2 regions of the Janthinobacterium sp. NKUCC06_STL genome follow, and region 2 is predicted to be linked to the other one. Evidence: predicted binding sites of a transcription regulator. Region 2 holds the regulator's gene; the other holds the start of a gene.

Region 1 (7,700 bases), on a different contig from region 2:
ATAGTCGTTTTGCTTGAAATGCGGCGCGATCACGTCTTGCAGGATGCGTTTCGATTGTGCATCCGTCAGCACGCCCTGCACGCCGCGGCCCGCCTCGATGCGCAGGCGGCGCAGCGACGAGGGGTTGTCCTTCGCCACCATCAGCAGCACGCCGTCATCGACGCCTTTGCGGCCCAGCTTCCAGGCATCCGTCACGCGGATGCTGTATTGCTCGATGGCTTCCGGTTCCGTACTCTTGACCAGCAGCACGGCGATCTGGCTGCCCGTCTTGGCTTCGTAATCGGCCAGCACGCCTTCCAGCGCCGCCTTTTGCTTGGCGTCGAGCATGCCGGCGTTGTCCGTCACGCGCGCCGCCAGCGGCGGCACGGGCTGCAAGCCCTGTGCGCCAGCTGGCGCCATCGTCCACAGCAGCAGCGCCGTCGCCAGCGCCGCCAGATAAGACCAGGCTTTCATCTTATTTGCCAAAGTTGACGGTCGGTGCGGTCGAGATGGCTTTTTCATTTTCCACCGTGAACGATGGCTTGACCTTGTAGCCGAAGACCATGGCCGTCAGGTTGTTCGGGAAGCTGCGCGCATGCACGTTGTAATCCTGCACGGCCACGATGTAGCGCTGGCGCGCCACGGTGATGCGGTTTTCCGTGCCTTCCAGCTGCGACTGCAGGTCGCGGAAGCTGGTGTCGGCCTTCAGATCCGGGTATTTCTCGGACACCACCATCAGGCGCGACAGGGCCGACGACAGCTGGCCCTGCACTTGCTGGAATTTTTCGAACGCGGCCGGATCGTTCAGCACTTCGGGCGTGATCTGGAAACTGGTGGCGGCGGCGCGCGCCTTGGTCACCGCTTCCAGGGTTTCGCGCTCGTGCGTGGCATAGCCCTTGACGGTGTTGACCAGGTTGGGGATCAGGTCGGCGCGGCGCTGGTACTGGTTGACCACTTCGCCCCAGGCGGCCTTGGTGGCTTCATCCTTGCTCTGGAAGTCGTTGTAGCCGCAGCCCGTCAGGACGCCGGCCAGGACGGTGACGCTCAGGGCCAGGCGCAGCCATTTGGTGAATTGATTGGTGATTTGCATGATGGGTTCCGTGCCGAGTAAAAGGGATGCGGCAAATATACCTGAAACGGCCCGCAATGTCGGTTTAATCAGCGCCGGTCGCCGCCTCCGCCTGCCTTCGCAACCCCGCGCCGCGTTACAATGCGGGGTTTGCAACTGAATATAGAGAAGGTGTGCCGTGAATTTCATCAATAAATTATCCGCCGCGTGGACGGCCAATAATTCCCTGCTGTGCGTGGGCCTGGACCCGGACCTGGCGAAACTGCCGGCCGAGCTGCGCGATCTGCCTGATGGAATCACCACCTTCTGCACGCGCATCATCGACGCCACGGCCGACCTGGCCTGCGCCTTCAAGCCGCAGATCGCCTATTTTGCCGCGCTGGGCGCGGAAAAGCAGCTGGAAGACATCTGCCGCTATGCGCGTGAACACTATCCGCACATCCCGCTGATCCTCGATGCGAAACGGGGTGACATCGGCGCGACGGCCACGCAATACGCGCGCGAAGCGTTCGAGCGCTACGGCGCCGACGCCGTTACCGTGAACCCCTACATGGGCGAGGATTCGCTCGACCCCTATCTGGCGTGGGCAGACCGCGGCGTGATCATCCTGTGCCGCACCTCGAACCCGGGCGGCTCGGACCTGCAATTCCTGAATACGGATGGCGAACCGCTGTATCAGCGCGTGGCGCGCCTGGTGGCCGAGAAATGGAACAAGAATGGCCAGTGCGCGCTTGTCGTCGGCGCCACCTTCCCTGAAGAGCTGGCGCAAGTGCGCGCCATCGTCGGCGACATGCCGCTGCTGGTGCCCGGCATCGGCGCCCAGGGCGGAGACATTGCCGCCACCGTCGGCGCGGGCCAGACGGCGAACGGCATGGGCATGATGATCAGCTCGTCGCGCGCCATCATCTACGCCACGCCGCAAGCGGGCGAAGACTTCGCCGACGCGGCGCGCCGTGTGGCCATTGAAACGCGCGATGCGATCAATCAGCATCGTTCGGTTTAAACGACACCCATAAAAAATGTAGGTCGGGTTAGGCCAGCGGCCGTAACCCGACAACACCGGTAACGTCAACAATGTTGTCGGATTACGCGGACCTTCGGCCCGCTAATCCGACCTACCCGACTCGCGCCCTCTTTCAGTCGCGCATGGGCGCCACCATCTCCGCGTAGTCGTACAGCTCGCCTAAAATCTCTTCTCCCCGCTCATCGACCGATTCCGACAGCACGTCGATCTCCGTAAACAGCATTTCGATGGTGCGGGCGCCGGCGTCGCCGTCGAACAGGCGGGCGGCGCGGTGCTGTTCCCAGCGCAGGCTTTCCGCTTCGCTCAGGGTTTGCGGGAAATTGCGGGCGCGGTAGCGGAACAGCAGTTCCTGCAGGCGCTCGTCGGCAAACGAGGGGCGGGCCGTGGCCAGCTTGGCCGGCGTGTCGCGGCGCAGGGATTCGAGCAGGCGGCGGTCGTCGTTGCTGACGAAACCGTTGTACAAATCTTCATCCACGTCCAGCGCGGCGTTCGCGCCCGGGCGCTGGAACACTTCGGCCCAGATCGCATCCATGTTCGGCGCCGTCGCGGCCAGTTGCGCGTTGACCTTCGCCGCGTCCAGATCGATGCCCCATTGCGCGGCCATGGCCGGCGACAGGGTTTTTAAATTACCCACCAGCATGGGCGACTTGTTCAGGTGCACGCTTTTCACGGGCAGGCGCGTCATGCCTTCCGGCATGGCTTCCTTGCGTGTAAACAAACGCGTGCGGATGGTGTCGGCGTCCAGCGCGAACAGTTCGCGCGGATCGTAGGCGCAATCCCAGACGAGGATTTCATTTTTGTTGCTCGGATGCGTGGCCAGCGGCCAGACGACGCCCAGGCAGCCCCGTTCGGCGGGGAACATGCCCGACACGTGCAGGAAGGGCTGGCGTTCGGCGGCGGCCAGGTGCATGCCCATTTCGCTGGCGACCCGGTCCTTCTTGTGCAGGGCCAGGCAGAATTCGAACAGTTTCGGCTGCTTTTCGCGGATCAGGCGCGCCAGGGCGATGGTGGCGCGCACGTCGGACAGCGCATCGTGCGCCGCTTCGTGGGCCAGGCCATTGGCCTTGCTCAAGTGTTCCAGCTTAAAACTGGTCTGGCCATCGTCGCGCTTCGGCCATTGCATGCCTTCCGGGCGCAGCGCGTGCGTCATGCGCACCACGTCGAGGATGTCCCAGCGGCCGCAATGGTTCTTCCATTCGCGCGCATACGGGTCGATCAGATTGCGCCAGAACAGGAAACGCGTGACTTCATCGTCGAAACGGATGGTGTTGTAGCCCACGCCGATGGTGCCCGGCTCCGAAAAGGCCGCTTCGATGGTGGCGGCGAACTGGTGTTCGGGCACGCCCAGCTGCAAGCACTGCTGCGGCGTGATGCCGGTGATCAGGCACGATTGCGGGTCGGGCAGGAAATCATTGGCAGGCTGGCAATACAGCATGATCGGCTCGCCGATTTCGTTCAGGTCGGCATCCGTGCGGATGGCGGCGAACTGGGCCGGGCGGTCGCGGCGCGGCTGGGCGCCAAAGGTTTCGTAGTCGTGCCAAAGAAAGGTCTGGTTAGTCATTGATGGTCGTTGCTTGATTGGTTATCCGGGCCGCTAAAAGCGGCCGCTGCTACAGTTTTCTGAAAACCTGCCGATACTACACGAGAGGATGGTCATCATCGCGTTTCCCGCATGGTGGCATACATTGTCCGTTCAAGGAGGTCTATCGTGTCAATTCCCATCGCCGCAAGCGGCAATTCCAACCCTTCCGTGACTTCCGTCAGTACGGGCGTTGCCGGCAAGGACGATAAAGTCCAGCAAAAGGACGGCATCAACGCTGAAATGAGCGTCAATGACCGCACCAAGCTGCAATTGAACGCTTCCATCATGCAGGCGTCGCTGAATGTGTCTATCGGTTCCGAGAACGAGCCGCTGGCGCTGCTGTACAAGACGGCCATCACCAACATCAATGAAGCGCTGAAGAGCCAGTACGGCGACGATGCGATCCAGAACGCGGCCTCGCAGGATAACAGCGCCGAAGCGACGGCGAGCCGCATTGTATCGCTGTCGACGGGTTTTTTTGACGCCTACAAGAAGCAAAATCCCGGCATGGACGACGATACGGCCCTGACCAAGTTCATGGACACCATCAGCGGCGGCATGGAGAAAGGTTTCAAGGAAGCGCGCGATATCCTGGAAGGCTTGAAAGTGCTGGGTGGCGATATCGCTGGCAATATCGACAAGACGTATGAGCTGGTGCAGAAGGGCTACGCTGATTTCATCGCCGCGCACAGCAAGAAGGATGACGCCAAGCCGGCCGACAGCAAGGTTGCCTGATCAATATTGCGCCGGAAGCGCCTGAGAAAATGTCCAGGGCTAGGCGCGTTGCCGAAGGCAGTACGAATGTACGACGAGGCAATGCAACGACGCCATGGGCGTTTTATCAGGTGCTTACCCGGTTGCGTCCGCCTGCCTTCGCGCGGTACAGCGCCGCGTCGGCGGCCGCGATCAGCGCCTCGTCGTCCTGTTCGGCCGCCAGGCTGGCCACGCCGAAGGAACCCGTAATGTGCGGCAGCGCGCTGCGCATGTCGGCGAAGATGACGGCCAGCTGCATGCGCTCGCACAGGCGCTCGGCCACCCGCAGGGCCACGTGTTCGTTGGTATCGGGCAAGATCACCATCATTTCCTCGCCGCCATAGCGCACGGCAAAATCCGTGGGCCGCAGGGCCGCGCCCAGCACTTGCGCGGCGATGCGCAGCGCCTGGTCGCCCGCCTGGTGGCCGTGCGTGTCGTTGAAACGCTTGAAATGGTCGAGGTCTATCATCACCAGCGACAGCGGCGAGCCGCTGGCGTGGGCCGTGACGATCATGTTAGGCAGCAGATCCGTCAGCCAGGCGCGGTTGTACAGGCCCGTCAGGCTGTCGACCATCGACAGCTGGCGGTAGAATTCGCCCAGTTTCTGCCGCCGGCGCAGCAGGGCATTGGCGGCGCGGATGCGGAAGGACAGCAGCCGCAGCAGGTTGCGCGCCAGACCGTTCGACTGTTCGATCAATTCCCAGACGATGGCCGCGTCGATCACCAGCAAATCGGTTTCTTCCAGGGCGGAAATGGCGGCCAGGTTGCTCGCTTCATCGAGCACCGATTGTTCGCCCACGCTTTCGCCGGGCAAGACCTTGCTGACGGTGCCGTCATCCATGCCCGTGTGGGTGTCGGCGGCCACGGCCAGCGAACCGCGCAGGACGATGTACAGACTGGCGCCTTGCGTGTCGGAAATAGCCTCGCCCGCTTCGAGGCGCATGACGGGGCAGGGCGCCAGCATGGCGGCCGTCTGGCTATCCGCCCCATCGCGAAATAGCTGTAAATCGCCGATGTTGCAGCCTGAAGCGCCGAAGTTGCCGATCTGTTCCACAATCACACTTTCAAAAAGCCGGCGCGCGAACAGGGGGCCGGTAGCTTCATGATAGCGTAAAGCGGCCTTGGCCGTAACGGCAAAGGCTTGCTTGATGTCACTTACTGTGAGAAATACGACAATTATTTCATTGCCGCGTTAATACGCGGGAATGCTTGCTGTTTTAGTATGGTTGTTGCCGCGCGCGAAAGACGGGGCTGGATATGCAAAGGCAGCCTTGAACGGCTGCCTCAGTCTCTGAAAATCCTGCAGGGGGGGGGAATTACTCGGCGGTTTCTTCCGCTTCGGCCGTATCGATCACGGCATTCTTGCCGGTGGCGTGGCGCTTGCTGTCTTGCAGGCGGCCCAGGGCGCTATCGATGGCGCGTTTCAGTTTATCGGTGGCGCCGGCAACGGATTGATGCACGGTGGCGTTCTGTTCGGTCACGGCAATCGGTTGATAGCCGGCAACGCGTGCTTCCATGACGCAGCGGATATCGTCGGCGCCGCCTTTCGGGCCATTCGTGTCGCTGATGTGGACTTCGATGCGGGTCAGGTTGTCGCGGAAGCGGTTCAGTGCGCTTTCAAGTACGGATTGCACATGTTCGTTCAGTCCAGCGGTGTTGGCGATGGTGCTGTCGGTATGAATATTGATTTGCATATGCTTACTCCTGTCAATTCAAAAAAAACCCATCTCAGGCGTGCTGCGGCCTGGTTGCTGCCTCATGCACATGACCTCTGTGCATGGAACTTATCTTACTCCTCTTTCCAGTATTTCAAGAGGGTGCGCACGATTAAGATGAGCTTAACCCTTCAGTCAGGTCAAGTTTCCGCCACGAAATTATTTACCGTCAACCATTGATGAGCCCAGCCGCGATATTGATCGACAGCCCCAGCACGACCAGGTTGAAGAAAAAGCTCAGCACGGATTGCCCCAGCACGATCTGCCGCATCGTGCGCGTCTGCACGGAAACGTCCGACGTTTGCACGGCCACGGCGATGGTGATGGCGAAATACAGAAAATCCCAGTAGTCGGGATTGGGCTCGTCGTCGGGAAACTTCAGCGGGCGCAGCGCGGGATCGGCCTGGTAATACAGGTGGGCATAGTGAAAGCAGAACAGGGTGCCGACGAGGAACCACGAGCCGACCAGGGTGAGGATCGTCAGGCCATAGTGCAGCGCGCGCTCGTCCGGCGCCATGTCTTTCATCGAAGACAGTTGCGAGACGATGGCCACCAGGCTCATCACGGATGCGACGGACAGGGCCGACAGGACCGTGGTGGCCCGCTCATCCTGGCGCGCCGCCATGGCTTTGACCTTGTGATGGTTGGCGCGCATCATCATCCAGCCCATCGTCGCCAGGTAAAACCAGACGGCGACGTTCCACGCCGTCAGCAAGCGCGTCATCTGTTGCCAGGACGAGGGCAGCAGCAGGCCGGCCGCCACGCCGATGGCCGTGGCCAGGCTCAGGTGGGGGCGGCTGCGGATGAAGCTGTGCAAGGGAAGCGTGATTTTCATGGTGCGGCTTGGTCAGTGGCGATAGCGCATCTTATAGCTTATGTGCCTGCCGTGGTGGCCGTTCTGGCGGCCGCTTCCTTTTCGTGGTGGGGGAAGCGGTCCATGCGCGACAGCACGGGGAACAGCACGGCCCATACGCCCGTCACGGCCAGGGTGGCGGCGCCGCCGAAGAGCACGGCGCGCACGAGGCCGAACCAGCCGGCCGTCAGGCCCGATTCGAATTCGCCCAGCTCGTTCGAGGCGCCAATGAAGACGGCGTTCACGGCGCTGACCCGGCCGCGGATCTCGTCGGGCGTTTCGAACTGCACCAGCAGATGCCGGATGTAGACGCTGACCATGTCGCCGGCGCCCATCAGGAACAGGGCCGCCAGGGCCAGCGGGAAATAACTGGTGCTGCCCAGCACCAGGGTGCCCAGGCCGAAGACGGCCACGCCGCCGAACATCCACGCGCCCACGCGGCGCGTGATGGGGAAGATGGCCAGCGCGATCGAGCACAGGGCCGCGCCTGCACCGGGCGCCGTGCGCAGCAGGCCCAGGCCGCTGGGGCCGATATGCAGCACGTCGTGCGCGAGCGCCGGCAGCAGGGCCGTGGCGCCGCCGAACAGCACGGCAAACAGGTCGAGCGAAATGGCGCCCAGCACGATGGGTTTCGACCAGACGAAGCGCAAGCCTTCGAGCAGGGTATGCCAGCTGACGGGTTCGCGCCTGACCACTTGCGGCGCCGGGGTGGTGGCGCGCATCAG
Region 2 (7,700 bases):
AACGTCGGACAATGTACGCCTGTCGCCGCAAGGACAGGCATTAGCGGCCAGTGCAACTGCCGGCAGCGGCGCCGTGTTCGACACGAAAAAAGTCGAACGCATCAAGCTGGCGATCGCCGACGGCCAGTTCCAGGTCAACTCTGAAAAAGTGGCGGACGGTCTCCTCGACACGGTCAAGGACTTGCTGCACTCACGAAATAGATAGGTTCCCTCATGCAATCAGTGACTCCGTTTTCCAGCCTGCGCGACGAGCAACAGCTCATGACCACATTGCTGGCATTGATGAAAGAAGAACAGCGGCATCTGGTTGCGGCTGACATCGATGCAATCACGGAGCTCACCGTACGCAAGACAGCACTCGTAGGACAATTGAGCCAGCTGGCGGCGCAACGCCACCAGGCGCTGGCGGCAGCGGGATTTCTCGCCGCCGAAGCGGGCATGGAAGACTGGCTGGTCGGCGCCAATGAAGCCGAAGCGGCGCCCCTGTGGAAAGCCTTGCTCGAGACGACGCGCGAAGCCAAGGAACAAAACCGCCTGAACAGCCTGCTCGTCAACAAGCACATGGTACATACGCAAGGCGCCCTGAACGCCATGCGCCCCCCGGCCCAAAGCGGCAATTTCTACGGTCCCAGCGGCCAACCGACGACGAACACGGCCAGCCGGCGCGTCGTCATCGGCTAATTTCCCTTATTGAGCAGTTCAACCGTGGGCGGGACGCCCCGCGTGCTGGCGCCATTTCACCACGATGGCTTGCGCCCTGGCGCTGGCGGCCGCCTGCTGCTCCGGCGTCAGTTCCGCCTGCAGCCAGTGCCAGTATTCATCCTGATATGGATTGGTGACGCCGGGCGCGAGGATATCGTCGTAGACCTGGCGCAGGGCCAGCAGGTAGCCATACGCCTGCGACGCATCCTTCTGCACCACCTCGCCATCGCGCAGGTAGGCCATCATCAGCGTCGACACGCTCGTCAGTTCCGCCTCGTCCGCCTGCGCCGTCAGCTGGGCGATGGCTTGCCGCTTCCACGCCTGCACCAGCGGATCGTCGGGACGGTTGCGCAGCGCGCTGCGGTCGCCGAACGGGCCTTCCGACAGGAACAGGGTGGCGGCGCCGGGCACGCCGCCTTGCGCGGCGCTGGCCAGATAAGCGAGACGGTCCTCGCGCTGGCGCTGCGTCAGGCCCCCGCACAACTGCTGCTGGGCGGCTTTTTCTTCCGCCGTCATCTCGCGTCCCAGTTCGAATTCCAGCCCCGGCAAGCGGCTTTCGCGCTGGAAGACGATGCAGTCGTCGATCAGGTTGAAGGCCGCATACGCGTCTTCCGGCTTGCCGCTGGCGCCCAGGCGTTCTAGCCGCCGCGCCAGGGTCACGGCAACGGGCGCGGCATCGGCGGCCGGGGTGGCGTCGATATTCAGATACGATGCCAGGCTGCGCCCCGCCGGCGCGCTGGCGGCAACGGCGACAGGTTCCGGCGCGCCGCCGTCGGGCGCTGGCCAGTACACGAGCGCCAGCACGGCCGCGATGGCGGCGGCGATGGCGATGCCGGTGAATTTGACGTTCATGGAGACGATGCGCGTGGATGGGAAGCGCACGTTACCACATGCGCGCGGCAGCGGGCCGCACGCCTGTGCACCCTCAGCCGCCGGCCTTTTTCGCCTGGTGGCCCAGTTTGGCCAGCGCGGCCAGGATGGTGTCCACATGGTCGCCCTGCACTTCGATCACGCCATCCTTGACCGTGCCGCCCGAGCCGCACTGCGTGCGCAACTGCTTGCCCAGCAGGGCCAGCGCGATGGCGTCCAGCGCCAAGCCTTTTACCACCGTGACGCTCTTGCCGCCGCGGCCCTTGGTCTGGCGCGACACGCGCACCGCGCCGTCGCCGATTGGCGCCGCTTTGGCTTGCGCCTTGCACGCGCATTGCGCCAGCGGCTGGCGGCAGGCGGGACACATGCGGCCCGTTTCGGTGGAATAGACGAGACCGCCCAGGGAGCTGCTTTTCATGAGGAAGAGATAAAAGAGAGAATGCCGCGATTGTACCAAGCGGCGGCGTTCAATTGGCTGGCGCCACGGGCGCCGTCGGCACTTCCGTCACCGTTTCGGGGATGCCCGACAAAATCGTCACGGCGACCCGGCGGTTGCGCGCGCGCCCTTCCGCCGTTTCATTGGGCGCCACGGGAATATTGTCGGCGTGGCCGACGGCCGTCAGGCGCGAAGCCTTGACGCCGCTGGCGATGAACAGGCGCACCACGGCGCTGGCGCGCGCGGCCGACAATTCCCAGTTCGAGGCAAAGTTCGAATTGCTGATCGGCTGGACATCCGTATGCCCTTCCACCTGCACGTCGTGCGTATCGTCCTTGAGCAGCACGGCCACGGCGCGCAGGGCCTGGTCCGACTCCGTCGTCAGGCGCGCCGCGCCCGGATCGAACAGCACGCTGGCATTGATTTCCACGCTCACGCCGCGGCTCGTCTGCGTGACCCGCACCTTGCCCTCCTTCACCAGCGGCGCCAGGGTCGACGTCAGGTCCTGCGCCAGGCGCGTCATGTGTTCGCGCTCGCGGCGGATGGCTTCCGTGCGGCGTTTCAGGGCGGGATTCGGCAAAGGAATGGCTTGCGGCGCTTCCATGATGATGGGCGGCGCGCCCTTTTCCAGGCTGAAGGCCTGGCCGATGGCATTCTGGAAGACGCGGTATTTGCCTTCGTTGACTTGCGAAATGGCGTACATCACGACGAAAAAGGCGAACAGCAGGGTGATGAAGTCGGCATACGAGATCAGCCAGCGGTCCTGGTTGTCCGGTTCCTCGTCATACTTCCTGCGCGCGCGCCGCATCATGGTCAGTGCTCGTGCAAGAGGCTGGACACGCGCTCTTCGATGATGCGCGTATGGTCGCCCGTGGCGATGTCGTACAGCACGGCGGCCGTGATTTCATATTGCAGCACGCGGCGCGACACGATGGCCTTGAGTTTATTCGCCACCGGCAGGAACAGCAGGTTGGCCAGGCCCACGCCGTAGATGGTGGAGACAAACGCCACGGCGATGCCGCTGCCTAATTTACTCGGGTCGGTGAGGTTTTCCATCACGTGTATCAGGCCCAGCACGGCGCCCAGGATGCCGATGGTGGGCGAATAGCCGGCCGCCGATTCCCACACCTTGACGGCCTGGCGCTCGGCCATCTCGTAGGCGGAGATTTCCACGTCGAGCAGCTGGCGCAGCTTGTCGGGCGCGATGCCGTCGACGATCATGCGCAAACCCTTGGCGTTGAAGCGGTCGGCCGTGTTTTCCATCAGGCGCTCGAGCGCCAGCGGGCCGTCGCGGCGCGCCGTCAGACTCCAGAGTCCGATGTCGCGCGCCAGCGCGGCGCGCGTGTCGGCGGGCGGCAGGAAGACCCAGCGCAGCATTTCCAGGCCGCGCACAAAAGTACGCAGCCGCGTTTGCAGCAGCACGGCGCCGAAGGTGCCGATGACCACGATGGCGAAGGCGGCAGGCTGCAGCAGGGAGGCCATCTTGCCCCCTTCCAGCGCCTGGCCGACCAACAGGCCGGCCAGCGCCAGCGCCAGCCCGATTACGCTGGACCAGTCCACGCCAGCTCCCTCAAGGTTGCGCGCAGGCGCGCGACGGCCTGGGTATGCAGCTGCGAGACGCGCGATTCGGATACGCCCATCACCGCGCCGATCTCCTTCAGGTTCAGCTCTTCTTCGTAATACAGGCCCATGAGTATTTTCTCGCGTGGCGGCAGCGCGTCGATGGCATCGATCACGGATTGCCGGAAATCGGTATCGAGCAGGGAACGCAAGGGGTCGCTGTCCTCGTCCACGCAATGGCGGTCGAGGAAGCTGTCATTGCCGTCCGGGTCATGAAAGTCTTCGTAGTACACGAGCTGGTGGCCGCCGCCGTCGCCCAGCATTTCCTGGTAGTCGGCCAGCGACATCTTGAGCAGTTTCGCCACTTCCGACTCCGTCGGCGGGTGGCCGAGGCGCTGCTGCAAGGTGCTCATCGCCTCTTCGATCTTGCGCATGTTCTGGCGCATGCTGCGCGGCAGCCAGTCGCTGGTGCGCAATTCGTCGAGCATGGCGCCGCGGATGCGCAGCACGGCATACGTCTCGAACTGCGCGCCATGCGTCTCTTCATAGCGGCTGATGGCATCGAGCAGGCCGATCATGCCAGCCTGGATCAGGTCATCGACCTCGACCGAAGGCGGCAATTTCGCCTTCATATGGTGCGCCAGACGCTTCACCAGCGGAATATGCTCCGTCAGCAAATAGTCCTTGTTCGATTTCCCTTTGACCGTGTACATAGGCTGCTTATTGTTTTCTCATCTTATCTGGTGCTACGGTTGGCTTCAGGCGCTGAACTGGTGCGGGCTCCCCGTCTGGTACAAGGTGCCGCCCAGCACCGGCGCCGCCGAACGGGCCAGCCGCTCCGCCAGTCCGCGAAACGCCACCGACGCGCCCGCCAGCGGAAACGCATCGACCACGCTGCGGCCCAGGCGCGCCGCACGGTGCAGATATTCATCGGCAGGCACCGAACCCATCGAGGTCAGCTTCACGGCCAGGTAGCGGCTCGCCGCCTGCGCCATATTATCGTATACCACTTTTGCTTCGGATTCGGAAGCGCCGGTGACGAGAATGCCGAAGGGACGGCGTCCCAGTTCCTGGCTCAGGCGCTTGATCAGGCAGTACGCCGCCTTGATCGAGGTGGCGCTGGTAGAGACTTGCACGACGATATCGGACGAGGCCATCAAGGGCACGGGGAAGCATGCACCCTCGTCGGCCATGACGCCGTCAACCAGCACGATGCCGCTCTGGCGCGCCAGCACCTCGAAAGTCTTGCCCAGGCGGCGCAGTTCGTCCTCGCCCGCATAGTCCATGCTGTCCATCAGGTGGTTGCGCGCGCCCAGGCTGGCCACGCCGAAGCCTTGCGGCACCTGGTGGATGACCTGGTTCAAGCCGCACTGCTGGCGCGCCACGTCGCGCAGGCTGGCGCCGTGCGCCAGGCCCAGGCGCGCGGCCACGCCATCGCTGCCGCCGCTGGCGTCGAGCAGCAGCACGTCATTGCCGCCGTAGGCGAGCGAAGCGCCCAGGTTGACCAGCATGGCGCCCTTGTCGTCCTGCGGCGTGGCCGACAGGAACGTCATGACGCGCGGCTGCGGGCCGGCCAGCATGCGGCGCAAGCCTTCGGCCTGATCGAAATCGAAATTAGCCAAGGTGCACCCCGCGCGCTTCATTGTTGCGGGCGGCCGCCTGCGCCATCAGCAGCGGCAGTTCGGCATCGGAAAACTGCGTCGCCGCCGAGTCGCGCTTGAGCTTGAATGCGCGGTCGATCAGGTAGCCGCGGTCGGCCAGGTACAGGTCTTCCGGCACGCGCTGGCCGTTGGACACATAAAACAGGTTCAGCTTCTGGCGAATCACCACGTCGAGCACGTTGCCGATCGACGCCGCTTCATCGAGCTTGGTCATGATGCAGCCGGCCAGGCCGCTACCCTGGTAGGCGCGCACCACTTCGTTCAACGTTTCCTGCGTCGCCGTGGAATTGAGGCACAACAAACGTTTCACGTCGGCGCCGGCGCCCGACAGCATGGCCACCTGTTCCGTGACCATCTGGTCGCGCTGGCTCACGCCCACGGTATCGATCAGCACCGTGTGCTTGTTCTTCAATTCCTTCAGGGCGATGCGCAGGTCCGCCTCGTCCTTCACCGAATGCACCATCACGCCGAGGATCTTGCCGTAGATGCGCAATTGCTCATGCGCGCCGATACGGTAGGCATCCGTGGTGATCAGGGCCAGCTTTTCCGGGCCGTGGCGCATCACGCAGCGGGCGGCCAGCTTGGCCGTGCTGGTGGTCTTGCCGACACCGGTCGGGCCGACCAGGGCAAACACGCCGCCCTGCTCCAGCATGGCGTCTTCATTGGCCACCGTGTTCAGGTTGCGGCTCAGGACAGTCTTGATCCAGCGCATGCTTTGCGCGCCATCGAGGCCGGCCGGCAGCTTGTCGATCAGGTAGCGCGCCAGGCTGGCCGAGAAGCCGGCGGCCAGCATTTCGCGCAACACGACGGCTTTTTGCGGCTCGCGCTGCTGCGTCGAACCCCATGAAATTTCCGCCAGCTGGGTTTCCATCATGCCGCGCATGGCGCGGATTTCATTCATCATGCCGCTCATCTCGGCGGCGGCGTTTTCCTTGACGTGCGCCAGCGCGCTGGCCATCATCTGCTGCATGCGGGCCATGTCCACTGGCTCGGAGGCAGCCTGGCGCGGCGCGGCAGGACGTGGCGCGGCCGGGCGCTGGGCCGGAGCGGCCGGACGCTGCGGCGTGGCGAACTGGGTCTGCAACTGAGGACGGGGCTGGGCCATTTCGGAGGCGGCCGGCGGCGACGCCAGCGAAGCGGCATCATCATTGGCCAGCGCGAGGATTTCCACCACGCCGTCGGCCTGGCGGTTCGACAGGATCACGGCGTCAGGGCCCAGCGCTTCGCGCACCTTGCGCAGCGCATCGCGCGACGAGGCGCCCGTAAATTTCTTCACATTCATGACCGGCCTCCCAGGGCGGGGGTGGCGCAATATTGGCTGAACTGTGTGACCATCGTCGACTCCTGTTGCTTGAGTGCTGTCTTCCACATGGACACAGATCACCCGGACAGTTTCCATTATTAGCGATGCTTGCAGGAAATGATCGAAGGAACAGGACGGGAAAGTACCCGTTATTCAGTTTGCCGGGAGGAAATTGATGTTTATTTGACCAAAAGCAACAACTGGGGTCGAACCCTGAGGGTTCGACCCCGGCCCTTCGCTTGGGTTTGCTTTATTGCGCGCCCACCAGCGCCGTGACGCGGATCGTCTTGGTTTCCGGCACTTCCGCATGCGACAGCACCTTGAGCTGCGGCAAGGCGCGGCGCAGGAAGCGCGACAGCAGGGCCCGCAGCGGCGCCGGCACCAGCAGCACCGGCGTCAGGCCCAGCGCTTCCTGTTGCTGCGCGGCCAGACCCGCCTGGTGGGCGATGGTGTCGGCCAGGCCCGGCTCGATGCCGGCGCCGTCGCCGCCATTGCCCATGGCTTGCATCAGCAGCCGCTCGAGGCGGCTGTCGAGGGTCATCACGGACAGTTCGGCCGCGCCGGGGAACAGTTGCTGCACGATGGCGCGGCCCAGGGCCACGCGCACCAGCGCCGTCAGCTCGTTCGGATCTTGCGTACTGACCGTATGCTCGGCCAGGGTTTCGATGATGCTGCGCATGTCGCGGATGTGCACGCCCTCGGCCAGCAGGTTCTGCAGCACCTTTTGCAAGGTCGACAGCGACAGCATCTTCGGCACTAGGTCTTCCACCAGGCGTGGCGCATCCTTGCCCAGATGGTCGAGCAGGGATTGGACTTCCGCGCGGCCCAGCAGTTCCGACGCGTGCGAGGTAATCAGGTGATTCAGGTGCGTGGCCACCACGGTGCCCGCGTCGACCACCGTATAGCCCATCGATTGCGCCTGGTCGCGCAAGCTGGCGTCGATCCAGGTGGCGGGCAAGCCGAAGGCGGGATCGTTGGTGGCCAGGCCCGGCAAGGTGCCGCTGGCCATGCCGGGGTTGATCGCTAGGAACTGGCCGTTGAACGCTTCGCCCACTCCCACTTCCACGCCCTTGAGGGTGATGCGGTAGGCGGACGGCTTCAATTCCAGATTGTCGCGGATGTGCACGGGCGGCGCCAGGAAGCCCACTTCCTGGGCAAATTTCTTGCG

What was found. Region 2 encodes FliA, which starts transcription of late flagellar genes. Its sites were predicted from a motif close to CTAAAGTTTNNNNNNNNNNNGCCGNTA; they were not measured.
Region 1: KO539_RS19170 (DUF5610 domain-containing protein) is a predicted target of FliA. The motif match lies at 3,683-3,709, and genes of this name have one in related genera.

The regions. Positions count from the first base shown of each region.
Region 1 is NZ_JAHKQY010000006.1:65,824-73,523, reverse strand. Features, by position in the region: gene KO539_RS19190 (YgcG family protein) at 1-453, opposite strand, end outside; gene KO539_RS19185 (LemA family protein) at 455-1,069, opposite strand; gene pyrF (orotidine-5'-phosphate decarboxylase) at 1,227-2,051, shown strand; gene sbcB (exodeoxyribonuclease I) at 2,185-3,633, opposite strand; gene KO539_RS19170 (DUF5610 domain-containing protein) at 3,781-4,389, shown strand; gene KO539_RS19165 (GGDEF domain-containing protein) at 4,496-5,461, opposite strand; gene KO539_RS19160 (HPF/RaiA family ribosome-associated protein) at 5,724-6,101, opposite strand; gene KO539_RS19155 (DUF1345 domain-containing protein) at 6,292-6,957, opposite strand; gene KO539_RS19150 (MFS transporter) at 6,996-7,700, opposite strand, start outside.
Region 2 is NZ_JAHKQY010000001.1:1,027,426-1,035,125, forward strand. Features, by position in the region: gene flgM (flagellar biosynthesis anti-sigma factor FlgM) at 1-205, shown strand, start outside; gene KO539_RS04660 (flagella synthesis protein FlgN) at 214-681, shown strand; gene KO539_RS04665 (hypothetical protein) at 700-1,584, opposite strand; gene KO539_RS04670 (translation initiation factor Sui1) at 1,628-1,990, opposite strand; gene motD (flagellar motor protein MotD) at 2,040-2,816, opposite strand; gene KO539_RS04680 (flagellar motor protein) at 2,822-3,568, opposite strand; gene KO539_RS04685 (RNA polymerase sigma factor FliA) at 3,550-4,281, opposite strand; gene KO539_RS04690 (antiactivator of flagellar biosynthesis FleN protein) at 4,327-5,190, opposite strand; gene flhF (flagellar biosynthesis protein FlhF) at 5,183-6,511, opposite strand; gene flhA (flagellar biosynthesis protein FlhA) at 6,783-7,700, opposite strand, start outside.